DNA from 3 places in the Ureibacillus chungkukjangi genome. Region 2 is predicted to be linked to each of the others. Evidence: a T-box and tRNA genes for the amino acid it is inferred to sense, from the RefSeq annotation. Region 2 holds a T-box; the other regions hold tRNA genes.

Region 1 (9,944 bases), 1.4 Mb from region 2:
GATGAAGAGGATTTAATTTTCCGTACTAAGGAATTAAATGAGTTTCTAGAAAATGCCTCAAAGGAATATAAATTTGATCGTCAAAATATCGTAGCGATTGGGTATTCAAATGGAGCTAATATTGCCGCTAGTCTTTTATTCCATTATAAAGACGCTTTAAAGGGTGCAATTTTACATCACCCAATGGTGCCAAGACGTGGAATTGATTTACCAGATTTAAAAGAAACTAAAGTGCTTATCACTGCTGGAACAAATGATCCGATTTGTCCACAGCAAGAATCCTTGGAGCTACAACGAATATTAGATTCAGCTGGTGCCTCGGTAGAAGTACACTGGGAAGATCGTGGACACCAATTAACAATGACTGAGGTTCAAGCGGGTAAGCAATGGTATGAACAGAATTTATAAAGTTATTAATTAATTTTATGCGTAGGCAAAGTCTTGTTGACTATGTCTGCGCTTTTATTTTAGAAGTAAAAGTTTGATAAGGAAGGTTTGAAATAATATGAGTACAAATTTATTCCTTCTATATGGAAGGAACTAATTTGAGTGATACATCGTTTTGAAATCTTCCAGAAGGTTAGTAACTAAATTGCTATAAAAGTGTTGACATGTATTATTTAGACATGTAATATAGTAAAAGTCGCTACGGTGACGTGATGAAAACTTAATTGAACTCGAAAAAAAGTAATTGACATCGATTCGATAAGTTGATAATATATAAAAGTTGTCTCGAATAACTGTTAAAACTTTTTTAAAAAAGTGTTTGACACTTCGAGAGAAGATGTGATACTATATTAAAGTTGCTGTAGAGAAATGACGGCAGTGTGAACCTTGAAAACTGAACAACAAAACGTTAATGAACATAGTTTCTTCTATTAAATTAGAGAAACGAAATTTTGGACATCAAAATTGATGCCAGCACAAAATTTGAGCTTTATCAAATTTTCTCTTTTATGGAGAGTTTGATCCTGGCTCAGGACGAACGCTGGCGGCGTGCCTAATACATGCAAGTCGAGCGGACTTTAGAAAAGCTTGCTTTTCTAAAGTTAGCGGCGGACGGGTGAGTAACACGTGGGCAACCTGCCCTATAGTTGGGGATAACTCCGGGAAACCGGGGCTAATACCGAATAATACATTCCTTCTCCTGTTGGAATGTTGAAAGATGGTTTACGCTATCGCTATAGGATGGGCCCGCGGCGCATTAGCTAGTTGGTGAGGTAACGGCTCACCAAGGCGACGATGCGTAGCCGACCTGAGAGGGTGATCGGCCACACTGGGACTGAGACACGGCCCAGACTCCTACGGGAGGCAGCAGTAGGGAATCTTCCACAATGGGCGAAAGCCTGATGGAGCAACGCCGCGTGAGTGAAGAAGGTTTTCGGATCGTAAAACTCTGTTGTAAGGGAAGAACAAGTACAGTAGTAACTGGCTGTACCTTGACGGTACCTTATTAGAAAGCCACGGCTAACTACGTGCCAGCAGCCGCGGTAATACGTAGGTGGCAAGCGTTGTCCGGAATTATTGGGCGTAAAGCGCGCGCAGGTGGTCCTTTAAGTCTGATGTGAAAGCCCACGGCTCAACCGTGGAGGGTCATTGGAAACTGGGGGACTTGAGTGCAGAAGAGGAAAGTGGAATTCCAAGTGTAGCGGTGAAATGCGTAGAGATTTGGAGGAACACCAGTGGCGAAGGCGACTTTCTGGTCTGTAACTGACACTGAGGCGCGAAAGCGTGGGGAGCAAACAGGATTAGATACCCTGGTAGTCCACGCCGTAAACGATGAGTGCTAAGTGTTAGGGGGTTTCCGCCCCTTAGTGCTGCAGCTAACGCATTAAGCACTCCGCCTGGGGAGTACGGTCGCAAGACTGAAACTCAAAGGAATTGACGGGGGCCCGCACAAGCGGTGGAGCATGTGGTTTAATTCGAAGCAACGCGAAGAACCTTACCAGGTCTTGACATCCCATTGACCGCTATGGAGACATAGCTTTCCCTTCGGGGACAGTGGTGACAGGTGGTGCATGGTTGTCGTCAGCTCGTGTCGTGAGATGTTGGGTTAAGTCCCGCAACGAGCGCAACCCTTGTTCTTAGTTGCCATCATTTAGTTGGGCACTCTAAGGAGACTGCCGGTGACAAACCGGAGGAAGGTGGGGATGACGTCAAATCATCATGCCCCTTATGACCTGGGCTACACACGTGCTACAATGGACGGTACAAACGGTTGCCAACCCGCGAGGGGGAGCTAATCCGATAAAACCGTTCTCAGTTCGGATTGTAGGCTGCAACTCGCCTACATGAAGCCGGAATCGCTAGTAATCGCGGATCAGCATGCCGCGGTGAATACGTTCCCGGGCCTTGTACACACCGCCCGTCACACCACGAGAGTTTGTAACACCCGAAGCCGGTGGGGTAACCCTTTTGGGAGCCAGCCGTCGAAGGTGGGACAGATGATTGGGGTGAAGTCGTAACAAGGTAGCCGTATCGGAAGGTGCGGCTGGATCACCTCCTTTCTAAGGATTATTAACGGAATGGTTGACCTTCCGAGGTCAAACCAACATTAACGTTTTGTGTTCAGTTTTGAAGGTTCAGTAATGAAACTTCAAAATGTGCTCCTGCCGCGAAGAATAAGCAAAGAGGTAACTCAAAGCTATCGTCGCAAATCTGCACGGAGTAATATCACTGATGTTTAATCACGATGTGATTGAAGTCAGCTGATTTGTTCTTTGAAAACTGGATAAAACGACATTGAAAGCAACAAAATTCAAGTAATTGATTGTGTAGTTCTTAAGTCTTTTCTTTTTAAGAAAAGCAGTAACTTTTAATCGAGGGTTTCAAGACACGAGTTAGACAAGGAAACAAGCGAGCGAACACCGCAGTGTACTTTAGTACATGAGGATGTGAGTGAGTGCAGTTGACACAGTATAACGATGTGGATTGGAAGCCGAACTAGGTTAAGTTATTAAGGGCGCACGGTGGATGCCTTGGCACTAGGAGCCGAAGAAGGACGGCACTAACACCGATATGCTTCGGGGAGCTGTAAGTGAGCTTTGATCCGGAGATTTCCGAATGGGGGAACCCACTGTTCGTAATGGAACAGTATCTTGACGTGAATACATAGCGTCTTGAAGGCAGACCCAGGGAACTGAAACATCTAAGTACCTGGAGGAAGAGAAAGAAATTATTCGATTCCCTGAGTAGCGGCGAGCGAAACGGGAAGAGCCCAAACCAAGAGGCTTGCCTCTTGGGGTTGTAGGACACTCAACATAAGAGTTACAAAGGAATGAGTTAGACGAAGCGACCTGGAAAGGTCCGCCGTAGCGGGTAAAAGCCCCGTAGTCGAAAGTTCATTCTCTCTTGAGTGTATCCTGAGTACGGCGGAACACGTGAAATTCCGTCGGAATCCGGGAGGACCATCTCCCAAGGCTAAATACTACCTAGTGACCGATAGTGAACCAGTACCGTGAGGGAAAGGTGAAAAGCACCCCGGAAGGGGAGTGAAATAGATCCTGAAACCGTGTGCCTACAAGTAGTTAGAGCCCGTTAATGGGTGATAGCGTGCCTTTTGTAGAATGAACCGGCGAGTTACGATTACGTGCAAGGTTAAGCTGAGAAGGCGGAGCCGTAGCGAAAGCGAGTCTGAATAGGGCGAATGAGTACGTGGTCGTAGACCCGAAACCAGGTGATCTACCCATGTCCAGGGTGAAGGTGAGGTAACACTCACTGGAGGCCCGAACCCACGCACGTTGAAAAGTGCGGGGATGAGGTGTGGGTAGCGGAGAAATTCCAATCGAACCTGGAGATAGCTGGTTCTCTCCGAAATAGCTTTAGGGCTAGCCTCGTGATTGAGAATACTGGAGGTAGAGCACTGTTTGGACTAGGGGGGCATCTCGCTTTACCGAATTCAGACAAACTCCGAATGCCAGATATTTATACACGGGAGTCAGACTGCGAGTGATAAGATCCGTAGTCAAAAGGGAAACAGCCCAGACCACCAGCTAAGGTCCCAAAGTAATCGTTAAGTGGAAAAGGATGTGGCGTTGCTTAGACAACCAGGATGTTGGCTTAGAAGCAGCCATCATTTAAAGAGTGCGTAATAGCTCACTGGTCGAGTGACGCTGCGCCGAAAATGTATCGGGGCTAAACGATTCACCGAAGCTGTGGATGGAACATCTTAGATGTTCCGTGGTAGGAGAGCGTTCTAAGTGCGTTGAAGTCAGACCGGAAGGACTGGTGGAGCGCTTAGAAGTGAGAATGCCGGTATGAGTAGCGAAAGATGGGTGAGAATCCCATCCACCGTATGACTAAGGTTTCCTGAGGAAGGCTCGTCCGCTCAGGGTTAGTCGGGACCTAAGTCGAGGCCGATAGGCGTAGACGATGGACAACAGGTTGATATTCCTGTACCACCTCCCCGCCGTTTGAGTAATGGGGGGACGCAGTAGGATAAGATAAGCGTACCGTTGGTTGAGTACGCCCAAGCAGTAAGGCGTGGAAGTAGGCAAATCCGCTTCCTGTAACGTTGAGCTGTGATGGGGAGCTCTTATGAGCGAAGTATCTGATTTCACGCTGCCAAGAAAAGCCTCTAGCGAGGCGGGAGGTGCCCGTACCGCAAACCGACACAGGTAGTCGAGGAGAGAATCCTAAGGTGTGCGAGAGAACTCTCGTTAAGGAACTCGGCAAAATGACCCCGTAACTTCGGGAGAAGGGGTGCTCTCAGCAATGAGAGCCGCAGTGAATAGGCCCAGGCGACTGTTTAGCAAAAACACAGGTCTCTGCAAAACCGTAAGGTGACGTATAGGGGCTGACGCCTGCCCGGTGCTGGAAGGTTAAGAGGAGGGGTTAGCGCAAGCGAAGCTCTGAATTGAAGCCCCAGTAAACGGCGGCCGTAACTATAACGGTCCTAAGGTAGCGAAATTCCTTGTCGGGTAAGTTCCGACCCGCACGAAAGGCGTAACGATCTGGGCACTGTCTCAACGAGAGACTCGGTGAAATTATAGTACCTGTGAAGATGCAGGTTACCCGCGACAGGACGGAAAGACCCCGTGGAGCTTTACTGTAGCCTGATATTGAATTTTGGTACAACTTGTACAGGATAGGTAGGAGCCAGAGAACTCGGAGCGCCAGCTTCGAGGGAGGCGTCGGTGGGATACTACCCTGGTTGTATTGAAATTCTAACCCATGCCCCTTAGCGGGGCAGGAGACAGTGTCAGGTGGACAGTTTGACTGGGGCGGTCGCCTCCTAAAAGGTAACGGAGGCGCCCAAAGGTTCCCTCAGAATGGTTGGAAATCATTCGTAGAGTGTAAAGGCACAAGGGAGCTTGACTGCGAGACCTACAAGTCGAGCAGGGTCGAAAGACGGGCTTAGTGATCCGGTGGTTCCGCATGGAAGGGCCATCGCTCAACGGATAAAAGCTACCCCGGGGATAACAGGCTTATCTCCCCCAAGAGTCCACATCGACGGGGAGGTTTGGCACCTCGATGTCGGCTCATCGCATCCTGGGGCTGTAGTCGGTCCCAAGGGTTGGGCTGTTCGCCCATTAAAGCGGTACGCGAGCTGGGTTCAGAACGTCGTGAGACAGTTCGGTCCCTATCCGTCGTGGGCGTAGGAAATTTGAGAGGAGCTGTCCTTAGTACGAGAGGACCGGGATGGACACACCGCTGGTGTACCAGTTGTCTTGCCAAAGGCATCGCTGGGTAGCTATGTGTGGACGGGATAAGTGCTGAAAGCATCTAAGCATGAAGCCCCCCTCAAGATGAGATTTCCCATTACGCAAGTAAGTAAGATCCCTCAAAGACGATGAGGTAGATAGGTTCGAGGTGGAAGTGTGGTGACACATGGAGCTGACGAATACTAATCGATCGAGGACTTAACCAAATCTTGAATGCAATCAATGTCTTTATCCAGTTTTGAGAGAACAAGTTTCTTTTCAACTAAATAAGTGAAGTGATGATGGCAAAGAGGTCACACCCGTTCCCATACCGAACACGGAAGTTAAGCTCTTTAGCGCCGATGGTAGTTGGGGGCTTCCCCCTGTGAGAGTAGGACGTCGCTTCGCTTGTTTCTTAATGTGGAGGATTAGCTCAGCTGGGAGAGCACCTGCCTTACAAGCAGGGGGTCGGCGGTTCGAGCCCGTCATCCTCCACCATAAATATGCCGGTGTAGCTCAGTTGGTAGAGCAACTGACTTGTAATCAGTAGGTCGAGGGTTCGACTCCTTTCGCCGGCATCGTTTAAATGGAGGGGTAGCGAAGTGGCTAAACGCGGCGGACTGTAAATCCGCTCCTTCGGGTTCGGCGGTTCGAATCCGTCCCCCTCCACCATTTGCAAGAGCCATTAGCTCAGTGGTAGAGCATCTGACTTTTAATCAGAGGGTCGAAGGTTCAAGTCCTTCATGGCTCACCAGTTTTTTATTAAACTATGAAATTAAATACTTAATATATATGCACATGCGGAAGTAGTTCAGTGGTAGAACACCACCTTGCCAAGGTGGGGGTCGCGAGTTCGAACCTCGTCTTCCGCTCCAAATGTGCCGGGGTGGCGGAACTGGCAGACGCACAGGACTTAAAATCCTGCGGTAGGTGACTACCGTACCGGTTCGATTCCGGTCCTCGGCACCATTTCATATATGCGCCCGTAGCTCAATTGGATAGAGCGTCTGACTACGGATCAGAAGGTTGTGGGTTCGACTCCTGCCGGGCGCGCCATATAACGAGAAGTAGCTCAGCTTGGTAGAGCACTTGGTTTGGGACCAAGGGGTCGCAGGTTCGAATCCTGTCTTCTCGACCATTAACTTTAACTTTATTAATGGGGCCTTAGCTCAGCTGGGAGAGCGCCTGCCTTGCACGCAGGAGGTCAGCGGTTCGATCCCGCTAGGCTCCACCAAAACTTATAATTTTTCAATGGCGGCGTAGCTCAGCTGGCTAGAGCGTACGGTTCATACCCGTGAGGTCGGGGGTTCGATCCCCTCTGCCGCCACCATATAAACTCGGAGGCATACCCAAGTCTGGCTGAAGGGATCGGTCTTGAAAACCGACAGGCGGGTTACACCGCGCGTGGGTTCGAATCCTACTGCCTCCGCCATTTTTATTCTAATACATATTCAATCAATTATATTTTCGCGGGGTGGAGCAGTGGTAGCTCGTCGGGCTCATAACCCGAAGGTCGCAGGTTCAAATCCTGTCCCCGCAACCAAATGGTCCCGTGGTGTAGCGGTTAACATGCCTGCCTGTCACGCAGGAGATCGCCGGTTCGATCCCGGTCGGGACCGCCATTTTTTTATGAAATTTAAGTTGAACGGGTCAGTAGCTCAGTTGGTAGAGCATTAGATTGAAGCTCTAAGTGTCGGCGGTTCGATTCCGTCCTGACCCACCATTTTTTGCGGGTGTAGTTTAATGGTAAAACCTCAGCCTTCCAAGCTGATGTCGTGAGTTCGATTCTCATCACCCGCTCCAATTGGGGCCTATAGCTCAGCTGGTTAGAGCGCACGCCTGATAAGCGTGAGGTCGATGGTTCGAGTCCATTTAGGCCCACCATACAATTTTTCCGAAGTAGCTCAGTGGTAGAGCAACCGGCTGTTAACCGGTTGGTCGTAGGTTCGAGTCCTACCTTCGGAGCCACGGCCCGTTGGTCAAGTGGTTAAGACACCGCCCTTTCACGGCGGTAACACGGGTTCGAATCCCGTACGGGTCATAAAAAGACGTGTAGCATTTGCTACACGTCTTTTTTTCTAATTAATAAGAACTTCATCATCGAATGCATAAAAAGTGTCTAAGGGCTTTCTAAAAAGATTGGCTTAGTCTAGATATTCTGTTTCTTGATCATCTGGATAGAAACCATCAATCAATTAATTAACTTAACTAGACAACAAAAAAATCTTCCGGCAAATGAATGCAGGAAGATTTCTTATGAGCCTTGCTATACAATATGTATGGCAAAGCCGCCTTGCCGTAATAATTATAGAAAGTTTTTAACCACCACTCCTCAAAGTGGGTGTTCGCAAAAGAATTCCTGTATATCGTCATTCACCTTGGTGTGACGCTCGCCATTCCATCTTCTATATAAAACTCCCTTTTACAGTTCAAAGGTTAAAACTTAATATGTGTACGAACAACGCAGCTTTAATGTTATATTAAACGATTATTTGGGGTTGTGCAAGTAAGTACTATCGCAGATAATTGTCAAATTTTTATCATGCGATTTTCCATTGTAAATAATGGATTTAACGGGATGGTTGGATAAGTGGAGAGGACAAAATAGGCTTAAATCGAAGTAATATTGATTTTTTGATAAAATAAAAAGCCTTCCATTATTGGAAAACTTTTTAAAATTATTCTGATGTATTTAACACTTCATTCGTAAGGGCAGCAATATTAATTTGCGTGTCCTCATGCATTACATCATTTAAAATTTCATTACGGAAATAACGGACGCTTACATGAAGAGGCATCTTCAATAGCTTTTCTAGGGCCTGCTGGTACATAATTACGAACTCCTTATCAGTGTTCCCACGCTTTAACTCTGCAAAGGACTCATAAAATTGGTCAAGTTTGTCTGAAAACTCTAGTAAACGGCCCTCAATTGTTTCGTCTTTTCCCTCCTTCATACGTTCAGAGAAGACTTCTTGAAAATCTGAAGGTATTTCTTCCTGTATGAATTTTTCCATCATTTTCTCTTCAACATGGGCTAGCATTTGTTTAAGCTCTATACTTGCATGCTTAACTGGTGTTTTAATGTCACCAATGAACACCTCAGCAAAATCGTGATTGATTGTTTTTTCATATAGTGACTTCCAATTAATCGTTGCACCATTCATTTCTTCGAGTGTAGCAAAAAACATAGCATATTGTGAAACCTTCCAAGAATGAGCAGCTACATTATGCTCTTCGAATTTAAAACGACCAGGAGCACGGAAAATTCTTTCTAAATCATTTAAGCTTGTAAAAAATCTATGGATACCTATAAAAATCACTCCTCAACTTTTTTAGCATAATAAATATGCCTATATCTGCATCATACAATTATTCTTACCCCAATAGATGTGGATTTAAATCATTTAACAAACAATTAATAAGGTATTTACAAATAATAAAATTTAAATGGTTTAATTTATAAGATATGCAACAGCGGTAAAAATGTGAACTAAATTGTAAATAAAATAATTCTTTTTTAAGAAAATTGATGAGGGGTGTTCTTTTATCAATATATCCTACCTTGCTCTTTGGCTTATGGTAATAGAGAGAACTTTGTAAAAAAAGACCTTTGATTAAAATCAAAGATCCTTTCCCTTATACAGAAACGTCAATCGTTGTTCCTTTATGAGGGTGTGGGGCAGCCGGTTGCTGTGCTGGCATTTGCTCTAGCATTTGAACAGCACTGGCTGCACCCATGTTAAGCGATTTATTCATAATGCTCAGTTGCACTGTTTGCTGTAGCTGTGCCACTTGTGTAGACATAAATGAACTTAATTCCATATATTCATCACTCCTTTTGTTTTATATCGGTCTAACCACATGGAAAATCAATATTTTCTCTAAAATAGTATAAATGGTATCTTTCCACAGTATCGGAATACTTCTCATAATTATGGGTAATACTTGTACATATAGGAGGGTATGAATATGTGGAAAAATCTTATTGTTTTAGGTAGTATGACAGTTCTTTTGAGTGGCTGTGGATTTTTTGGAATGGCTGAAGATGAAAAACAAATACCAGTTGCGGCGCCAGAGACTTTAAAGGCAGCAGCTAATGTTGTAGATAATGAAGGTAATGAAATTGGACATATGGAGTTAACTGAAGGCTCAGATGGTGTATTAATATCTCTTGGACTAACTAAAGTTCCAGAAGGCGAGCATGGTATTCATATCCATGAGGTAGGAAAATGTGAAAAGCCTACATTTGAATCAGCTGGAGCACATTTTAACCCACTTGAAAAACAACATGGTATCGAAAAT
Region 2 (9,944 bases):
ATTTGGCCTTTAAATACAATTTACATGCATGACCATTTAGGACAATCACTATCAGTTGCTGGGTTTGTTCTAATGATGAATGCAGGTGCGACTGTGTTAGGGAATTTAGTGGGTGGATATTTGTTCGATAAATTCGGCGGCTATAGATCGATTATGCTCGGAATTTCGATCACGGTCTTTTCATTAATAGGAATTACAATCTGGCACGGCTGGCCACATTATGTTTACTTTTTAATCGTGATGGGCTTTGGAAGTGGAATTGTTATACCGGCAATGTTCGCTTTAGTAGGAGCTGTTTGGCCAGAAGGTGGAAGAAAAGGCTTTAATGCCATTTATTTAGCACAAAATCTTGGCGTTGCAGTCGGTCCAGCTCTAGCAGGTCCAATTGCCGAAATGAGCTTCGACTATTTATTTATCTCAAATTTAGGCTTGTATATCCTATTTTTACTTTTAGCTCTTATAACATATCGTCATATGGTACCGGTAATCGAAAAAGAGAAGAGTGAGACAATCGTTGAAAGTCATTCATCAAAGGCCAATTTTTACTCATTGCTTATTCTGTGTAGTGCATTTTTACTGGCATGGGTCGCTTATTCACAATGGTCCACGACACTTTCAACACATATACAAGGTCTCGGAATTGGGTTGAAAGAGTATAGTTTACTTTGGTCTATCAATGGTTTACTAATCATTACGCTTCAGCCTATTATTAGCCCCCTTGTACAAAAGTACGAGAAGCAAATAAAAGCTCAGTTAGTTGTGGGAATGCTAATCATGATGTTTTCATTCAGCATCATACTGTTTGCAGAGAGCTTTAAAATGTTCGCAATTGCCATGATGGTTTTAACTTTAGGAGAAATTTTTGTGTGGCCAGCAGTACCTACGATTGCCAATATGCTAGCACCTAAAGGGAAGGGCGGTACTTATCAAGGGGTTGTAAATAGTATTGGCTCCATCGGAAGGATGATTGGACCTTTCGTGGGAGGAATTATTGTAGACGTCTATAATATGGATGCCTTAATTATTGTGTTATGTGGACTATTTATAATTGGAATTATTCCTTGCCTTATTTATGATCGCCCACTCAAAAGGAAAAATAGCCAATATACTAATCATATTCCAGAGAATTGAATTTAAAATAAGGAAATTTTAACTAGTCCAAATAGGAAAGACTTGTTTATTTTTCCTGGATACATTAAAATGATTAAAATATGAAAAGTACGACAATGAGAAGGAATAGTAAATTTTGAAGCTTTTAAGAGAGCTAGCGGGTGGTGCGAGCTAGTAAGTCTAGAAATTGAACTCGCCTTGGAGTCTGTTTTAGTGAAGCTAGTAGCTAAAACCGTTTTTCCACGTTATGGAAGTTAAGCTGAGTGTAGTGTCACTAATTTGGGTGGTACCGCGGGAGTTAAAAATATCTCTCGTCCCTTTCTAAGGAAAGGGGCGAGTTTTTTTATTTTTTAAATATTTTGTCAACTTCATCCAAAGTAACTATTTACTTCTAGTAAAAGTCTAGTCAAAGTGCTCATGGACGATGATTAGTTTTACCATTATTAGGATAATCTACTTTTGTTACAGCTTTTGTTAACTTCATTCAGTAGAGGTTCAAACCTTTAAAGAATGAAGTTATAGCCACCAGCGGATACCACAGATTTCTAGAGGTAGTTTTCAAGCTAGCTTGATAAAATCTGGGTGAAAATACGCCAAGGTGTAATTTATAATCCATTCCTTCATGTCGACACAGAGTGCCCATTCAATATTAAGGAGGAGTAAGTACATGAGTTTTAATCATCAGCAAATCGAAAAAAAATGGCAGCAATTCTGGCTAGAAAACAAATCGTTTAAAACGTTAGACGATTCATCAAAGCCAAAGTTCTATGCATTGGATATGTTCCCGTATCCATCAGGAGCGGGCTTACACGTTGGTCACCCAGAAGGTTACACAGCGACAGATATTTTATCGCGTTTTAAACGTATGCAAGGGTATGATGTATTGCATCCAATAGGTTGGGATGCATTTGGTCTTCCAGCAGAGCAATACGCTTTAGATACTGGAAACGATCCTGCTGAATTTACAGCAAAAAACATTGCGACATTCAAGCGTCAAATTCAAGAATTAGGTTTCTCTTATGATTGGGATCGTGAAATCAATACGACAGATCCTAGCTATTATAAGTGGACTCAGTGGATTTTTACAAAGCTTGTTGAAATGGACTTAGCTTATGTAGACGAAATTCCTGTAAACTGGTGTGAAGCATTAGGTACAGTACTTGCAAATGAAGAAGTAATTGATGGAAAATCTGAGCGTGGTGGGCACCCTGTTGAACGTCGACCAATGCGTCAGTGGGTACTGCGTATTACGAAGTATGCTGATCGCCTACTAGATGATTTAGAAGAAGTTGACTGGCCAGAATCGATTAAAGACATGCAACGCAACTGGATTGGTCGTTCTGAAGGGGCACAAGTGAAATTTACTGTTGCTGGTACAGAAGACCAATTTGAAGTATTCACAACTCGTCCAGATACATTATTTGGTGCAACATACTGCGTGTTAGCTCCCGAACATAAATTAGTCGATGAAATTACAACTGCCGAACAACGTGAAGCAGTAGAAGCCTACTTAGAAAAAGTAAAAATGAAATCTGACCTAGAACGTACAGATTTAGCAAAAGAAAAAACAGGCGTTTTTACAGGAGCATTTGCTATTAATCCAATTAACGGAAAAGAAATTCCAATTTGGATTGCTGACTATGTATTAGCAACTTATGGTACTGGTGCGATTATGGCTGTTCCTGCTCATGACGAACGTGACTATGAGTTTGCTAAAGAGTTCGGTTTAGAAATCATTCCAGTTCTTGAAGGTGGAGACATTGAAAATGAAGCCTTCACTGGAGATGGTGCACATATCAACTCTGATTTCTTAAATGGTTTAAACAAAGCAGATGGTATTGCTAATGCCATCAAATGGCTTGAAACGAATAGTGTGGGCGAAAAGAAAATTACTTATCGTTTACGTGACTGGTTATTCTCTCGTCAACGTTATTGGGGTGAGCCAATTCCAGTAATTCATTGGGAAGATGGCACAATGACAACAATTCCTGTAGAGGAATTACCATTAGAATTACCGAAGACAACAAATATTCGTCCTTCAGGTACTGGTGAGTCTCCATTAGCTAATATTGAAGAATGGGTGAATGTTGTAGATCCAGTTACAGGGAAAAAAGGTCGTCGTGAAACAAATACAATGCCGCAATGGGCAGGCTCAAGCTGGTACTTCTTAAGATATATCGATCCAAATAATAATGAGGCACTTGCCGATGCCGAGCTATTAAAGCGCTGGTTACCAGTTGATATTTATATTGGTGGTGCAGAGCATGCCGTACTTCACTTACTGTACGCTCGTTTCTGGCACAAAGTCCTTTATGATTTAGGTGTTGTTCCTACAAAAGAGCCATTCCAAAAATTGTTCAACCAAGGAATGATTTTAGGTGAAGGTAACGAAAAAATGTCTAAATCAAAAGGAAATGTTGTAAATCCTGATGATATCGTAAGTTCGCATGGTGCTGATACACTTCGTTTATATGAAATGTTCATGGGGCCATTAGATGCATCAGTTGCATGGTCTACAAATGGTTTAGATGGTGCACGTCGTTTCTTAGACCGCATCTGGCGTCTATATACAACTGAAGAGGGTACTCTATCTGAAAAAGTACAACCAAGCTCAGATACAGCACTTGAAAAATCATATCACCAAACAGTGAAAAAGGTGACAGATGATTACGAAAATCTGCGTTTCAATACAGCCATTTCACAAATGATGGTATTTATTAATGATTGCTATAAAGCTGACGTTTTCCCGACTGAGTATGCAGAAGGCTTCGTGAAACTATTAGCTCCAATCGCACCTCATGTTGCCGAAGAGCTTTGGGCAATTCTTGGACACTCAGGCACATTAACTTATGAAGAGTGGCCAGCATTTGATGAGTCGAAGCTTGTAGATGATGAAGTAGAGGTAGTCGTACAAGTAAACGGTAAATTACGTGCGAAAGTAAAAGTAGCAAAAGATGTAACAAAAGAGCAGCTTGAAGAAGTAGCTAAAGCTGATGAAAAGGTTCTAGAATTTACTGAAGGCAAGCAAATCGTTAAAGTCATTGCAGTCCCAGGTAAACTAGTGAATATCGTAGTAAAATAAAATTAAAGCAGAATGTAGTCCGATTTCGGAGATTGCATTCTGTTTTTTCTTTTGGGGAAAGCGAATGAGTAAGTAAGAGTCTCAGTGACTGATTCAGCAGGATAGAGCGGTTATGGGGAAGAGAGAACAGCCATCAGTTCCCCAAACAGCAGGATAGAGCGGTTATGGGGAAGAGAGAACAGCCATCAGTTCCCCAAACAGCAGGATAGAGCGGTTATGGGGAAGAGAGAGCGAGACTCAGTGCCCCGAACAGCAGGATGGAGCAGTTATAGGGAAGAGAGAGCGGGACTCAGTGCCCCGAACAGCAGGATAGAGCGGTTATGGGGAAGAGAGAACAGCCATCAGTTCCCCAAACAACTAAAATAAGTCGTAACTGGGCAGTGACCAAAATTCTCAGTGCCCAAGAAAAGTCAAAAACAGCTATAACGGCGAAACGAGCACTAAATTTGAAACCCATAAAAATCACAAAGTGGACACAAGAGTTTCCAAGTCCGTTTGTTTCATAATTAAAATACCTGCTGTTTCACGAACTTAATCGCTTTTTTGCTGAAACAATGTCATAATAAACAGACTTGAAGACTTTCTTAGAGAAATTTTAAAAAGAGATAAAGTGAAACTATATATAGTTAGGATGACTAGATGAATCAGTTAGTTGAATTAAAACTAAAACCGAATTTTGTAGCAGAGGTTTCAAATGGATATCCTCTTATTTTAAAAGAGGCAGCAGAAACAATTGATGAAGCATTAGAGGAAGGAACGCTTTTAAAAATTGTTCGCCCTAATGGAAAATATATCGCAACGGGTTATTACGGAAAACAAAATAAAGGTATAGGCTGGGTTCTTACAAATAACCAAACAGAGGAAATCGACGAAGCCTTTTTTAAAGTGAAGTTCCAGCAAGCATTTATAAAGCGAGATTCATTCTACAATATAGAAGATACTACAGCCTTTCGTGTATTTAATGGCGAAGGGGACGGAATCGGTGGACTAACAATCGATTATTATGATGGTTTTTATTTGATCAGCTTCTATAGCCAGGGGATTTATTCATTCCGTGAAACTATTTTTGCTGCACTAAAAGAAACTGCAGAGCTTCGTGGTATTTATGAGAAAAAACGTTTTGATACCAATGGTCAATATGTAGATCAGGATGATTATGTTGAAGGGGAAGTTGGAGAATTTCCTATTATTATAAAAGAGAACGGCATGAATTTTGCTGTCAATCTTAACGATGGGGCGATGACTGGTATTTTTCTTGACCAAAGAGATGTTCGACTAGCCCTTCGTGAACGATTTTCTGAAGGGAAAACTGTTTTAAATACTTTTTCATATACTGGAGCCTTCTCCGTTGCTGCAGCATTAGGCGGCGCTTATGAAACGACAAGTGTTGACCTTGCTAAAAGAAGCTTGCCAATGACTATTGAGCAATTTAGTGTAAATGGAATTGATTATGAGCAACAGCAAATTAAGGTTATGAATGTATTTGATTACTTTTCCTATGCTGCTAGACATCAATTAAAATTTGATGTGGTTGTCCTTGATCCACCTAGCTTTGCCCGTACGAAAAAAATGACATTTAGTACTTCAAAGGATTATCCGAAGCTAATTGGGGAAGCGTTAGAAATTACAGCTGCTAAGGGGATTATCGTTGCTTCAACAAATAATGCGAGCTTTAATATGAAGAAATTTAAAACTTTTATCGATAAAGCTTTTAAAGAAAAAAATCAGCGATATAAAATCCTAGAACAACATCAGCTTCCAGAGGATTTTGTGATATTAGAGGATTATCCAGAATTTAATTATTTAAAGGTATGTATTATTCAATTACTTAAATAAGGAATGAGTTACTATGAAATATTCGAAATCTACAATGCTTAAATTAGTAAATGAAGAACGTGAGCTTCATGACGAACTTAAGCGTATTAAAAGTGAAATGGGTCTAGAAAAGAATTTAGCTCTAAAGGCACTTTATCATTCAGCAGTATCTGATGGTGGACGCTTTCAGGTACGCTATCAAGAACTAGATCGATAATCAAAATGCTTGGAGGCTTAATCTCCAAGCATTTTTTTAATGGAGCAAAGGATATCGCGATTAATTGAAATTTTTAGAAAGTGTTGTTGACACTTAAATCCATTAATTTTATTATGTATATAAGTTTACTATGAATTAAATAAGCTGACTAGAAAACTAGAGGCCCTAAAAACACTTTAAATCGAGGTAATTTGTCGACCAAAGTTTTAGGGTCATAAAAATTATTTTTAATAGACAGAAAAATCATATTTTTTAAAAACATAGTTGACCAATAAGAATTGTTATGTTTATATTAAAGTATTATTTTGTGCTACGTAGGGGGTTCATAATGGGGAAAGTATATATAGTTGGAGCAGGACCAGGGAGTGTAGATCTTATTACAGTCAAAGGGTTAAAGTGTATCCAGCAAGCTGATGTAATTCTTTATGACCGCCTGGTAAATAAGGAACTATTAGAATTTGCAAAGCCGAACGCGGAGCTTATTTTTGTTGGTAAATTACCAAACTTACATGGTGTCATTCAAGATCGAATCCATAGACTCCTAGTCGAGCATGCAGGTGAGGGAAAGGTAGTAACACGTTTAAAAGGTGGAGATCCCTTTGTATTTGGTCGTGGGGCAGAAGAAGCAGAGGTATTAGTTGAAGCTGGCATTCCTTTTGAAATCGTTCCAGGGATTACCTCAGGTGTAGCAGCCCCTGCATATGCAGGAATTCCTGTTACTCATCGTGATTTAGGATCTAGCTTTGCACTTGTGACAGGGCATATGAGAGAAGGAAAAGATGATACGATTAACTGGAAGGGTTTAGCTGAATCAGTTGATACGCTTGCCATTTACATGGGGGTAGGCAATCTGCCATACATAACAGAGCAGCTAATGAAATATAATCGTAGTCCAAAAACGCCTGTCGCCCTTATCCATTGGGGAACAACAGAACACCAGAAAACAATTACAGGTACATTAGAAACAATTGTAGACATAGCAAAAAATGAGGAGATCCAAAATCCAAGTATGATTCTTGTTGGTGAAGTTGTTAGAATGAGAGAAAAAATTGCGTGGTTTAAAGAAAAAAAACAAGGAATTCCAGTTTAGAAAGAAGGGGAAAAGTTTGAAAGCAGTACTTTATGTTGCACATGGTAGCCGTGTAAAAGCTGGTGTAGAAGAAGCGAGACAATTCATTGAAACAGTAAAGCCTCAAATTAATGTAGCGATTCAAGAAATTTGCTTCCTTGAGTTAGCGGATCCTTCTATTGTAGAAGGAGTGTCTGCATGTGTTGCAAAGGGTGCAACAGAAATTGCTATTATTCCTATTCTTTTATTAACTGCAAACCATGCCAAACAAGATATTCCCCTAGAAATTAATAAAGCTAAGGAAATGTATCCAAGTGTTACATTCACATTTGGTAAACCCTTTGGCATTAATGAAAAATTGATTGATAGTTTACAAGAAAGAGTGCACCAGAAGAGCACAAAGCAAAATGAAGAAATTGAAGTTTTATTAATTGGACGAGGAAGCAGCGATGAAAGAGTTCAAATCGATTTTCAACAAATTGCAAATAACCTAAAACGAAAATATAACTATGCATTGGTCGATATTTGTTACTTATACGGAAAAGGTCCTTCATTTGAAAATGCATTAGAGCAATTACAAACCAATCGCGAAAAGCCGGTATATGTAGTGCCATATATTTTGTTTACCGGTCTTTTAAAAATTGGTATTCAAAAGAAGATGGCTGAGCTTGGTTTTTCAGACGATGAAGTAGTACTTTGCGACTGTCTTGGATATGACGAAAACGTACGTCAGGTGCTAATCGAGCGAGTAAAAGAGACGTTATATTCGTATAGGGAGAGTGTTCTAAATGGATAAAAAACAAGAAAACTTTGAGCAGGCAGTAGAAAACCTTAAAAAGATGATGAGCACGATGAAATATGGCTCAATTACTTTAATTGTTCAGGATAACATCATCGTGCAAATCGAAAAAAATGAAAAAATTCGATTGAAATAATTTGACGAAGAGGTGTGGAAAAAGTGAAGTTAGACGTAACGAATAGCCCTTTTAACGAGCAACAAGTTCAGCAACTAAATGAAGTTTTCGCAACATTAACACAAAACCAAAAAATTTGGTTAACGGGTTACTTAAGTGCAACTGCTTTAGTAGAACCACTAGCTGCAAATGCACCAGCTGGAAATGAGCAGCCATCGAATGTTGTGGTGCTGCCAACTCCAGTAGAAAAAGCTCCTTCAAAGCATATTACAATTTTATATGCTTCCCAAACAGGAAACGCAGGTGGGCTAGCTAAAAAGTATGGTGAGCAGCTGAAGAAAGCAGGCTTTGAAGTAAATGTTTCTTCTATGAGTGACTTCAAAACAAATGCTCTGAAGAAATTAGACCATTTACTTGTCATTGCCAGTACGCATGGCGAGGGCGAGCCACCAGATAATGCAATTTCATTCCATAGCTATCTATATGGAAAACGCGCTCCAAAATTAGATCATGTTAAATTTGCAGTACTTTCTTTAGGAGATAGCTCCTATGAGTTCTTCTGTAAAACAGGTATTGATTTTGACGAGCAATTAGAAAAGCTTGGTGCACAGAGATTAGTAAACCGTGTTGACTGCGATCTTGACTATGACGAACCAGCTGCGAAATGGTTTGAGTCTGTCAAAGAGAAGCTCCAGGATGGCGAGGTTAGTCAGCAAACAATACAAGAAAGTGCGCCTACAGTTCTAGAAGCATCTGTTGAATATACACGTAAAAATCCATTCAACGCTGAAATTTTAGAAAAGATTAACTTAAATGCTGTTGGTTCAAATAAAGAAACAATCCATTTAGAATTGTCTCTTGAGAATTCAGGAATTACATTTGAGCCAGGTGATAGTTTAGCAATTTACCCAACGAATAATAAAGGTCTGGTTAACACATTAATTTCTACACTAGGCTTTGACGCTGAGAAATCAGTAAATGTTGAGGATAAAGAGGTTACATTGAAAGATGCTTTGACAAATTTACTTGAAATTACAGTACTTTCTAAACCTGTCATGCAAAAAATTGGTGAATTCACATTAAATGAGGAATTCCATGCTTTACTGGCAGATCGAGATTCATTTAAAGCCTATACTCATGGCCGAGATTTAGTTGACGTTGTCGAAAAATTCGCTCCTTTTAGCTGGAATGAACAAAGCTTTGTTAATGTCTTAAGAAAACTGCCTGCAAGACAATATTCAATTTCTAGTAGTCTAGCTGCATATCCAGAGGAAGTCCATGTCACAATTGGAGCTGTACGTTACGAAGTGGATGGTCGTGAACGACTTGGTGTTTGTTCAACAGACGTTGCAGACAACTTAGAAATTGGAGACAGTGTAAGAGTTTATGTTCAAAAAAATCCGAATTTCAAATTGCCGGCAGATGACGCGCCAATTATTATGGTTGGTCCAGGTACTGGTGTAGCACCATTCCGTTCCTTTATACAGGAGCGTGAAGAGCGCGGAGCTGAAGGGAAGAGCTGGTTATTCTTCGGAGATCAGCATTTTGTAACAGACTTTTTATATCAAACTGAGTGGCAGGGCTGGCTGAAGTCTGGTGTCCTAACAAAGCTAGATGTAGCCTTCTCACGTGACAAAGAAGAAAAAGTGTATGTACAACATAAAATGCAAAAGCATGCCGCTGAGCTATTCCAATGGTTAGAGCAGGGAGCTACTTTCTACGTATGTGGAGATAAGA
Region 3 (9,944 bases), 440 kb from region 2:
TCTGATTAATTACAGTTTAAACCTTGCAAATACTAAATTATTAGAGCAAGTTGATAAGAAAGAACCTGATTTTATTGAACGATTAAAACAAATCGCCCAATCAAAAACCGAGTTTCACCTAAATCATCCAAACGTTTTAAATTTTTTAGGGAATCTCTTTCTTACGGGTACTTTGGAAATACCAGTACACTTCAAAAAACGCTACCAAGAGATGATGAATAGTCGTATCTCTCTTTTGTATGAAGGTATTGATACAAACTTATTCCGGAAGGATATCGATACGGAAAAAGCTTTTAAGCTGATTAAATGGTCAATTGATGGCTATCAGAATGAACTAATTGCCCATTTAAAAAATCAAAACCTAACGATGATCAATTATGACACCTATTGGGAAGAGTTTTATGAATTACTAGATATCCTTAAAACACTCTATTATAAAAAAGAGGAGGAGCAAGAATGAGCGTTCTGCAAATAAAGGATTTAACAAAAATGTTTGGTAAGTTCACCGCGCTAAATGGGGTTAATCTCGAGGTAAACGAAGGTGAGGTCTTTGGTTTTATTGGCCCAAATGGTGCCGGTAAATCTACGACTATTCGGATTTTACTTGGTATTTTAAAAGCAACTAAAGGTGAAGTGAAGATTTTTGGAAAGGATGCTTGGTCAGATGCCGTTGAACTCCATAAACGAATCGCCTATGTTCCAGGGGATGTGAACTTATGGCCAAATTTAACCGGTGGCGAAGTAATTGACCTATTTGTAAAACTTCGAGGCGGAAATCATCAAAGCAGACGTGAAGAACTTATTCAACGCTTTGATTTAGATCCATATAAAAAATGCAGAACTTATTCAAAAGGAAATCGACAAAAGGTAGCTCTTGTTTCAGCCTTTTCCTCTGATGCTGACCTCTATATTTTAGATGAGCCGACATCTGGTTTAGATCCATTAATGGAACAGATTTTTCAACAATGTGTACTAGAAGCAAAAGAAGCAGGAAAAAGCATTCTTTTATCCAGCCATATTTTATCAGAAGTGGAGCAACTCTGTGACCGTGTTGGGATTATACGCCAAGGCGAGATGATTGAAACAGGTTCTTTAAGTGAGCTACGACATTTAACTCGTATGAATCTTATATTAGAAACCAAAGAACCGATTACCCAATTGTATGAGCTAAAAGGAATTCACGATGTTAAGGAGAAGAACGGAATACTTTCCTTCCAGGTAGACACTGAGCAACTTGATACAGTAATCAAACACGTTAGTCCATTTGGGATTATAAAATTGGAAAGTACCCCACTGACATTGGAGGATTTGTTTATGCGTCATTATGAAAAGAAAGGACAATCAGATCAAATCCAAGGAGGGAGATCCTAGTGATTGATATGATTTTCAAAGGGACAGGACTACTTTCACTACTAATCCTAAGACGAGATCGATATCGTATTCCACTATGGTTGATTGGTATCGGTTTCTTCACATTTGTTGTGCCAATTGCGTTTACAAGTCTTTATAATACACAAGAACAACGGGATGTTATGGCACAAACAATGGAAAATCCAGCTATGATTGCAATGGTTGGAACTCACGATTTAAGTAACTATACGCTTGGAGTCATGACCGCTCACCAAATGTTACTCATGACTGCCGTTGTTGTGGGGTTAATGAGTATTTTACTAGTAACCCGCCATACACGGGAAGATGAAGAAAACGGTCGTGTAGAATTGATTCGTTCCTTACCTGTTGGTCGACTTTCGAATTTAAATGCAACTTTATTTGTCTACACAGGTGTTTATATTGCTTTAGCACTTCTAATAGGATTTGGACTATTTGCACTAAACATTGAAAGTATGAATTTAGAGGGCTCTTTATTATTTGGAGCCGTATTAGGGGCAACTGGATTATTTTTTGCAGGAGTAACTGCCTTTTTCGCTCAAGCCTGCGAAAGCTCCCGGGGGACGATTGGATTTTCCATTGCAATTCTTTTGATTGCTTATATAGTACGTGGCATTGGAGACGTGAGTAATGAAACATTGAGCTGGATTTCCCCACTTGGATGGATATCTAAAGCAGAAGTTTATGGTTCAAATAATTGGTGGCCTATCGTTTTAATGGTAGGTGCATCCCTCATTCTTTTTATCATTGCAAATTATTTAAATACTAGGCGAGATTTAGAGTCAGGATTATTGCCAGCAAAACCTGGTAGAAAACATGCTTCTGGGTTACTGCAAAGTCCATTTGGATTAGGACTTCGATTACAGCGTACTGGTATCATTTCTTGGGCAGTGGGAATGTTTTTAATAGGTGTCTCGTACGGCTCAGTATTAGGTGATTTAGATTCATTTTTTGAAGGTAACGATTTAATGCAGCAAATGCTTGCATCTGCACAAGGTTACACTATTACAGAACAATTTATGTCCATGATTATGATGATTTCAGCAATCATATCAGCTATCCCAGCCGTCATGTCCATGAACAAATTATATGGCGAGGAGAAAAAGGGGCGAATTGAACATTTACTCGTTAGGGCTGTTTCTCGAATAAAGCTTATGGGAAGCTTTTTAGTCATTTCTGTTTTAAATGGTTTTGTAATGCTCTCATTTGCAGCTATCGGAATGTGGGCAGCAAGTGTATCTGTTCTGGATGAACCACTAGCCTTTAGCACCGTTTATGGAATGGGTCTTGTTTATTATCCAGCACTTCTCGTGATAATCAGTATTGCTATTCTGTTAATAGGCTTTCAACCGAAATTTACTGGTTTCATCTGGCTATATGTACTTTATACGTTCATCGTTTTATATATGGGTGGCCTATTCCAATTATCTGAAGTGTACGGAAACCTTTCACCATTTGGCCATATCCCAAAACTTCCGATTGAAGAAATGAGTTGGACACCAATAATTATATTAACTGCAATTGCCACAGTTATTACCGTGATTGGTTTTATCGGCTATAAACGAAGGGATTTAAAGGGATAAAATTTTGAGACAGGGTACTCCTACCCTGTCTCATTACTTTTATGAAGGTTAGTTTTTATGACGAGCAGTAGATGACCCTTTGTTTCGTCTTTGCTCATCTGGAATTTTAGGCTGTTCCTTAATCTTTCTCTTACTATCAGGACGTGAATTCTTAACCATAAATTTCCCCTCCGTATAAGCATTATTTTTGGCTACTCTAATACTCAGTTGTCAAAATCCAAGACGGACAATCGACAACAAGTATCACAGTTAAAGCCAATCTTAGATTAACCCGAAATGAGGGAAATATGCTGGAAAGTATGTATTGATAGGATATTTTATTTCATGAAATCATTTATCTTTAATTAACATGAACCTCGCACTTAACTTCAATATTCGAATCGTTTTTATTTCTTTACACTTTCTTTATACTTTCCTAGTCAATTTATTTATATCTACGGCTTATTCTAAATACAACAACATCGAAAGGATGATTATATTGTCAGAAACAATTCTAAAAGCAACTAATATTACAAAAATCTATGGCAAGCATAAAGCACTTGATAAAGTAACAATAGAAATTAAAAGAGGGATGATATACGGACTTATCGGGGAAAACGGTGCCGGTAAATCTACCTTTATGCGTACTATTATGGGGTTGATCACAACCGATGAGGGTAATATCGAGCTATTTGGAGAAATTGGTGCGAAGGGTCTGCAGCAAGCAAGAAGAAAAATGGGACAATCCATTGAAACTCCTGCACTTTATCCTGAACTAACTGCTCGCGACAATCTTAGAGTACAAGCAGCAAACGGCGGTATGAGCGAACGAGAGATAGATGATTTACTTCGTTTAATGAGCCTCGAGCATACTGGGAAAAAGAAAGCAAAAAACTTCTCTCTAGGAATGCGCCAACGCTTAGCGATTGCCTCTACCCTAATTTCCCATCCTGAGTTCTTAATTTTAGATGAGCCAACAAACGGGCTTGACCCTTCAGGAATTGTTGAGATGCGTGAAATCATTCATCGTTTGGTAACAGAACGAGGAATCACTGTCTTACTCTCAAGTCATTTACTTGATGAGCTTTCACAAATCGCAACACATTATGGGATTTTACATGATGGAAAACTCATTAAAGAGCTATCAAAAGAGCAGCTGGCAAATGAAACTCGTCAATACATTGAACTAGAAACTGCTGAGGTACAAAAAGCAATTGTTGTACTAGATGAATTAGGAATTCGTGATTATGAAGTCATTAATGGAACTAACATTAACATCTATGAACGCTTAGATGATGTCGCTACACTCAACCGTTCTTTAGTGTTAGCTGATGTGAACGTTTCACGAATTGGGACAACTCGACAAAAACTTGAAGATTATTTCTTACAATTAACAGGAGGAAACAGCCATGCTTAATCTTTTAACAGCTGAGAGAATTAAATTAGCTCGAAGTAAAAAACTGATACTTGTACTTGCAATATTATCCCTGCTACCTATTATCCAAGCAGTGAACAGTAAAATGGTTGTGAATTATGGAACTGAGCTAATCCAAGCAAAGGATACAGTTATTAATGGTGCCACAGGTATTCTGATGATGGAGAAGAATGGATTAACTGTGCTACTCGTGATGTGTACATTTATTGGATTTTTTATTGGTGAAGAATTTCAAAATGGGACGATTCGAAATGCATTATCATTGGGTCGTAGCCGCACTCATTATTATCTATCAAAATTAGTAATTGCTTCACTACTTACACTAATTGGTGTGTTGGCTATGACCGCAATTGGTGTAATAAGCTTTACGAGCGTTCTGGGATTTGGCGAATTTGCTGAAATCGATAATTACTCTTTGTATGTCATAAAAACCTTCATCACCCTTTATCTATTAATTTTGGCAAATGTATCGATCTATGTAATGATTAGCTTTTTAACTAAAAACAGTAGCATTTCACTTGTTTGGAGTTTTCTCTATACAATTGGGACTGGCTTTGGAGCTGGTATTTTTCTGGAAACCGAGCATTTTAAACAAGTTACATACTGGTTTACGGAATCATTCCTGTTCTATTCTGATTTCGCAAAAACAACAGATATCGCAAAATATCCAGAGATGATATTAGTGAGTTTAATCACAATCGTGTTATCATCAACTATAGGAATCCTTCTGTTTAATCGAACAGATTTAAAGTAGGTAGATAACATTGACAACGATATTAATCATTGAAGACGATATGGCCATTCATTCACTATTAAAAGAATCGTTGGAGTTGAATGAATTTCAGACTCTAAGTGCCTATTCAGGTACTGAAGGCAAACTACTATTTAAGCAGAGTGAAATAGATTTAATTCTTTTAGATTTAATGCTCCCTGGGATGAATGGAGAGGAATTTCTTCAAGAAATACGCCTAAATTCAGCCGTTCCTGTAATCGTGATTTCAGCAAAAAATGATCAAGAATCTAAACTAGAGCTCTTGATGAATGGCGCAGATGATTATATTACAAAACCATTTGATGTGAAGGAACTACTCGCTAGAATCTCTATCCAATTACGTCATGCTACTAAGACATCCGTCAACAGCATGGAGGAAATGCAGTATCAGAATATATATATCAATTTAGACACACGGGAAGTTAAAATCAATGAGGAAACGATTCATCTTACTGGTCGTGAATATGCAATACTTCTATTATTTTTAGAAAATCCTCAAAAAGTATTCAGCCGTGCCAATATATATGAAAGTGTATGGAATGAGCCCTTTTTTGATAGTGATAAAACCATCAATATGCATATCAGTAATTTACGAAACAAACTAAATATAGCTGATACAAATTACATTAAAACTGTATGGGGCATAGGCTTCAAATTTGATTAAGGAAAGGAGTGATTGTTATGTGGGGATGGTTCTTTGTCTTCCTAGCATTGGCACTCCTTTTTTATATTTACTTCTTAATGCGACAACTTCGAAAATTAAAAGAGGCAGTCAAATCTCTTCCTACTAGTGCTAGCTTTGGCAGTAGACTTTCCCTCGATTTCCGTGAGAGGACTTTATTAGAATTAGTCGATGAATTAAATATGATGGTTGATGCCTTTGAAGCTAAAAATATTCAGGCAAAAAAGATGGAAGAAAATGTGAAGCTCTCTATTGCTGGTCTATCTCACGACTTACGGACGCCACTCACCTCCATCAACGGCTATGTGCAGCTTTTAAATTCGGCCACTGATGATGCGAAGCGTGCTCACTATCTAACAGTTATCGAACAGTCTGTGAACCGATTAATTGAGATGACCGAACACTTTTATGACCTAGCACGTATTGATACAAACCAAAAAGAAGTAGCATTAGTTTCCATCCCATTATCAAATTTAGTAGAAGAGATCTTTTTATCCTTTTACGAGCAATTTGAAGAAAAGAAAATCGAACTCCACTTTCCCGAACAACCCAATGATCAAAAAATTATCGCAGACAAATTAATGCTTACGCGCGTTATCCAAAATATCATTCAAAATATACTGCGTTATGGGCAAAGTAAAGCCTTTATCCACTATGAAATTGAAAAAAATTATCTCGTTTTAACTGTCAGAAACGATATCAAAAAAGATAGCAACATTGCCATCGAAAAAGTCTTCACCCGCTTCTACACAGAAGTCACTAGCCGTACTAATACCGAAGCTAGTGGTCTAGGCCTATATTTATCTAAAATGCTTGTAGAAAAAATGCACGGAGAAATGGCAGCAGAACTACAGGATAATTGGTTCATGCTGAAAATTCAGCTTCCGCTTAGTGGAGGTTAATGGTTAAACATTTTATTTAATTTCAATAAATAAAAACAGTGGGGTCCATTCTCCACTGTTTTATTTTAACTATCGTATTCTACCTAATATAACGGATTTTTGAAGTAATAATAAAAATTACATCTTCCATCATAATTGATTGTAATGCTTATTACTTCGAAATATTCTCTGCCAATACACGTTGAACATCATATACATTACCCGTTTTATTGAACGTCTTCTCAATCGGTAACTCACTGCCGGATATCCAAATTTTTAATTCAGCATCTAAATCAAATGTTCCTGCCTAAAATATATATTCATAGTTTTTTACTCTCGTTATTCTCCGATGATAAAACACTTCAACCGCCAAATCACACGCTATGTCCTGCGTGTATTCTTTCATCCGTATATGTACAAATTCTATCGTAGCTGCCTCATGTTTTTTAAGTTTATTACTGCTGCTTTCTGAAGGAGCAAATACCGATACCCTTTGTTGCATTTTCGAAATTATTATATTTAACTGTTCTTCATTTATTCCTAGATATTCAGTTAAGTCTAGTTTAGTTATATATTTCTTATTCCACATTTGCATGTCCTCCCTTTCAAGGAGTAGCCATCCCCTCTTAATTATTAAAAAGAAGATATTCCCTTGATGTATTGCAGCACATTAGTGATTAGCTTAATTGTACAGTTACGGATAAGAAAGCTTGCTTATCCGTTATAAAAAAGGATTGCGTGCCCAGTTTAAACTGAGCTCACAATCCTTTATAAAAGACTATTTAGGATACCGAAGGTGGGACTCGAACCCACACGCCTCGCGGCACCGCATTTTGAGTGCGGCGTGTCTGCCATTCCACCACTTCGGCATATTAAAATATAAAAAAAATCGGTTATCCCGATCAAGAATTTTTTGGAGGCGGCAACCGGATTTGAACCGGTGATAAAGGTGTTGCAGACCTGTGCCTTACCACTTGGCTATGCCGCCATTATATTTTTGGAGCGGAAGACGGGGTTCGAACCCGCGACCCCCACCTTGGCAAGGTGGTGTTCTACCGCTGAACTACTTCCGCAAAATGGCTGGGGTACCAGGATTCGAACCTGGGCATGACGGAATCAAAATCCGTTGCCTTACCGCTTGGCTATACCCCAAAAATATTAAGAAGAATGTAATTTTTGGTTTAAAATTAAAATGGGGCGACTGATGGGAATCGAACCCACGAATGCCTGAACCACAATCAGGTGCGTTAACCACTTCGCCACAACCGCCATAATAATATATTATATGTTTTTATATTGAATTTATTCTAAAAAATGGGGCGACTGATGGGAATCGAACCCACGAATGCCTGAACCACAATCAGGTGCGTTAACCACTTCGCCACAACCGCCATAATCACTATATTCATTTAAAAATTGGCAGGGGCAGTAGGAATCGAACCCACACTGACGGTTTTGGAGACCGTAGTTCTACCTTTAAACTATGCCCCTATAAAAGGAATGGTGGAGGGGGACGGATTCGAACCGCCGAACCCTAAGGAGCGGATTTACAGTCCGCCGCGTTTAGCCACTTCGCTACCCCTCCAGATAAATGGTGCCGGCGAAAGGAGTCGAACCCTCGACCTACTGATTACAAGTCAGTTGCTCTACCAACTGAGCTACACCGGCATTTATCTATATGGTGGGTCAGGACGGAATCGAACCGCCGACACTTAGAGCTTCAATCTAATGCTCTACCAACTGAGCTACTGACCCATATAAATTACTTTTCATAAAAATGGCGGTCCCGACCGGGATCGAACCGGCGATCTCCTGCGTGACAGGCAGGCATGTTAACCGCTACACCACGGGACCATTTGGTTGCGGGGACAGGATTTGAACCTGCGACCTTCGGGTTATGAGCCCGACGAGCTACCACTGCTCCACCCCGCGATAATAAAATTCTTTTTCTAATGTACCATAATTTAATATGGTGGAGGATGACGGGCTCGAACCGCCGACCCCCTGCTTGTAAGGCAGGTGCTCTCCCAGCTGAGCTAATCCTCCAACTGGATATTTAAAATTCAAATGGTGACCCGTACGGGATTCGAACCCGTGTTACCGCCGTGAAAGGGCGGTGTCTTAACCACTTGACCAACGGGCCAATAAAATAATTGTCTGGCGGAGAGTAAGGGATTTGAACCCTTGAGACAGTGTTAACCGCCTACACGATTTCCAATCGTGCTCCTTCGGCCGCTCGGACAACTCTCCAAGAAGCATGGCTCCGAAGGTAGGACTCGAACCTACGACCAACCGGTTAACAGCCGGTTGCTCTACCACTGAGCTACTTCGGAATATTTTTTATTTAAGCCTAGCGACGTCCTACTCTCACAGGGGGAAGCCCCCAACTACCATCGGCGCTAAAGAGCTTAACTTCCGTGTTCGGTATGGGAACGGGTGTGACCTCTTTGCCATCATCACTAGACTTAAAACGAAAGACAAGATTTATTATAACTCATTTCGAAAGTAAAGTCAATACTATTTTTAGTATTTTTCCTTCGATTTCCTTATTCTTTCAAAACTGGATAAACTAGACATTAAATGCATTCAAGATTTGGTTAAGTCCTCGATCGATTAGTATTCGTCAGCTCCATGTGTCACCACACTTCCACCTCGAACCTATCTACCTCATCGTCTTTGAGGGATCTTACTTACTTGCGTAATGGGAAATCTCATCTTGAGGGGGGCTTCATGCTTAGATGCTTTCAGCACTTATCCCGTCCACACATAGCTACCCAGCGATGCCTTTGGCAAGACAACTGGTACACCAGCGGTGTGTCCATCCCGGTCCTCTCGTACTAAGGACAGCTCCTCTCAAATTTCCTACGCCCACGACGGATAGGGACCGAACTGTCTCACGACGTTCTGAACCCAGCTCGCGTACCGCTTTAATGGGCGAACAGCCCAACCCTTGGGACCGACTACAGCCCCAGGATGCGATGAGCCGACATCGAGGTGCCAAACCTCCCCGTCGATGTGGACTCTTGGGGGAGATAAGCCTGTTATCCCCGGGGTAGCTTTTATCCGTTGAGCGATGGCCCTTCCATGCGGAACCACCGGATCACTAAGCCCGTCTTTCGACCCTGCTCGACTTGTAGGTCTCGCAGTCAAGCTCCCTTGTGCCTTTACACTCTACGAATGATTTCCAACCATTCTGAGGGAACCTTTGGGCGCCTCCGTTACC

What was found. The T-box of region 2 lies ahead of leuS (leucine--tRNA ligase). A T-box ahead of a tRNA ligase gene usually reads a tRNA of that ligase, here a tRNA-Leu.
Region 1: it encodes a tRNA-Leu, which carries the amino acid that the T-box ahead of leuS (leucine--tRNA ligase) is inferred to sense. The anticodon was not compared.
Region 3: it encodes a tRNA-Leu, which carries the amino acid that the T-box ahead of leuS (leucine--tRNA ligase) is inferred to sense. The anticodon was not compared.

The regions. Positions count from the first base shown of each region.
Region 1 covers NZ_CP085009.1:261,877-271,820, forward strand. Annotated here, with positions in the region: gene LG296_RS01200 (alpha/beta hydrolase) at 1-408, shown strand, start outside; rRNA gene LG296_RS01205 (16S ribosomal RNA) at 954-2,507, shown strand; rRNA gene LG296_RS01210 (23S ribosomal RNA) at 2,947-5,869, shown strand; rRNA gene rrf (5S ribosomal RNA) at 5,935-6,050, shown strand; tRNA gene LG296_RS01220 (tRNA-Val) at 6,065-6,140, shown strand; tRNA gene LG296_RS01225 (tRNA-Thr) at 6,148-6,220, shown strand; tRNA gene LG296_RS01230 (tRNA-Tyr) at 6,231-6,314, shown strand; tRNA gene LG296_RS01235 (tRNA-Lys) at 6,322-6,396, shown strand; tRNA gene LG296_RS01240 (tRNA-Gly) at 6,443-6,517, shown strand; tRNA gene LG296_RS01245 (tRNA-Leu) at 6,523-6,611, shown strand; tRNA gene LG296_RS01250 (tRNA-Arg) at 6,622-6,698, shown strand; tRNA gene LG296_RS01255 (tRNA-Pro) at 6,704-6,780, shown strand; tRNA gene LG296_RS01260 (tRNA-Ala) at 6,801-6,876, shown strand; tRNA gene LG296_RS01265 (tRNA-Met) at 6,896-6,972, shown strand; tRNA gene LG296_RS01270 (tRNA-Ser) at 6,982-7,074, shown strand; tRNA gene LG296_RS01275 (tRNA-Met) at 7,111-7,185, shown strand; tRNA gene LG296_RS01280 (tRNA-Asp) at 7,189-7,264, shown strand; tRNA gene LG296_RS01285 (tRNA-Phe) at 7,290-7,365, shown strand; tRNA gene LG296_RS01290 (tRNA-Gly) at 7,372-7,445, shown strand; tRNA gene LG296_RS01295 (tRNA-Ile) at 7,450-7,526, shown strand; tRNA gene LG296_RS01300 (tRNA-Asn) at 7,536-7,610, shown strand; tRNA gene LG296_RS01305 (tRNA-Glu) at 7,612-7,683, shown strand; RNA gene ssrS (6S RNA) at 7,924-8,115, opposite strand; gene LG296_RS01315 (YfbR-like 5'-deoxynucleotidase) at 8,321-8,962, opposite strand; gene LG296_RS01320 (YjfB family protein) at 9,279-9,464, opposite strand; gene LG296_RS01325 (superoxide dismutase family protein) at 9,612-9,944, shown strand, end outside.
Region 2 covers NZ_CP085009.1:2,800,629-2,810,572, reverse strand. Annotated here, with positions in the region: gene LG296_RS13830 (MFS transporter) at 1-1,131, shown strand, start outside; T-box leader at 1,218-1,432, shown strand; gene leuS (leucine--tRNA ligase) at 1,778-4,192, shown strand; gene LG296_RS13820 (class I SAM-dependent rRNA methyltransferase) at 4,832-6,028, shown strand; gene LG296_RS13815 (hypothetical protein) at 6,042-6,224, shown strand; gene cobA (uroporphyrinogen-III C-methyltransferase) at 6,553-7,314, shown strand; gene LG296_RS13805 (sirohydrochlorin chelatase) at 7,331-8,089, shown strand; gene LG296_RS13800 (YezD family protein) at 8,082-8,228, shown strand; gene LG296_RS13795 (assimilatory sulfite reductase (NADPH) flavoprotein subunit) at 8,252-9,944, shown strand, end outside.
Region 3 covers NZ_CP085009.1:3,238,939-3,248,882, forward strand. Annotated here, with positions in the region: gene LG296_RS16040 (TetR/AcrR family transcriptional regulator) at 1-460, shown strand, start outside; gene LG296_RS16045 (ABC transporter ATP-binding protein) at 457-1,371, shown strand; gene LG296_RS16050 (ABC transporter permease) at 1,380-2,972, shown strand; gene LG296_RS16055 (ABC transporter ATP-binding protein) at 3,442-4,368, shown strand; gene LG296_RS16060 (ABC transporter permease) at 4,361-5,140, shown strand; gene LG296_RS16065 (response regulator transcription factor) at 5,151-5,822, shown strand; gene LG296_RS16070 (sensor histidine kinase KdpD) at 5,840-6,742, shown strand; partial or broken gene LG296_RS16075 (PH domain-containing protein) at 6,894-7,028, opposite strand; gene LG296_RS16080 (hypothetical protein) at 7,029-7,310, opposite strand; tRNA gene LG296_RS16085 (tRNA-Leu) at 7,510-7,590, opposite strand; tRNA gene LG296_RS16090 (tRNA-Cys) at 7,636-7,709, opposite strand; tRNA gene LG296_RS16095 (tRNA-Gly) at 7,720-7,794, opposite strand; tRNA gene LG296_RS16100 (tRNA-Gln) at 7,799-7,873, opposite strand; tRNA gene LG296_RS16105 (tRNA-His) at 7,915-7,990, opposite strand; tRNA gene LG296_RS16110 (tRNA-His) at 8,037-8,112, opposite strand; tRNA gene LG296_RS16115 (tRNA-Trp) at 8,139-8,212, opposite strand; tRNA gene LG296_RS16120 (tRNA-Tyr) at 8,223-8,306, opposite strand; tRNA gene LG296_RS16125 (tRNA-Thr) at 8,314-8,389, opposite strand; tRNA gene LG296_RS16130 (tRNA-Phe) at 8,401-8,476, opposite strand; tRNA gene LG296_RS16135 (tRNA-Asp) at 8,500-8,575, opposite strand; tRNA gene LG296_RS16140 (tRNA-Met) at 8,579-8,653, opposite strand; tRNA gene LG296_RS16145 (tRNA-Val) at 8,692-8,767, opposite strand; tRNA gene LG296_RS16150 (tRNA-Glu) at 8,790-8,864, opposite strand; tRNA gene LG296_RS16155 (tRNA-Ser) at 8,880-8,971, opposite strand; tRNA gene LG296_RS16160 (tRNA-Asn) at 8,980-9,054, opposite strand; rRNA gene rrf (5S ribosomal RNA) at 9,070-9,185, opposite strand; rRNA gene LG296_RS16170 (23S ribosomal RNA) at 9,315-9,944, opposite strand, start outside.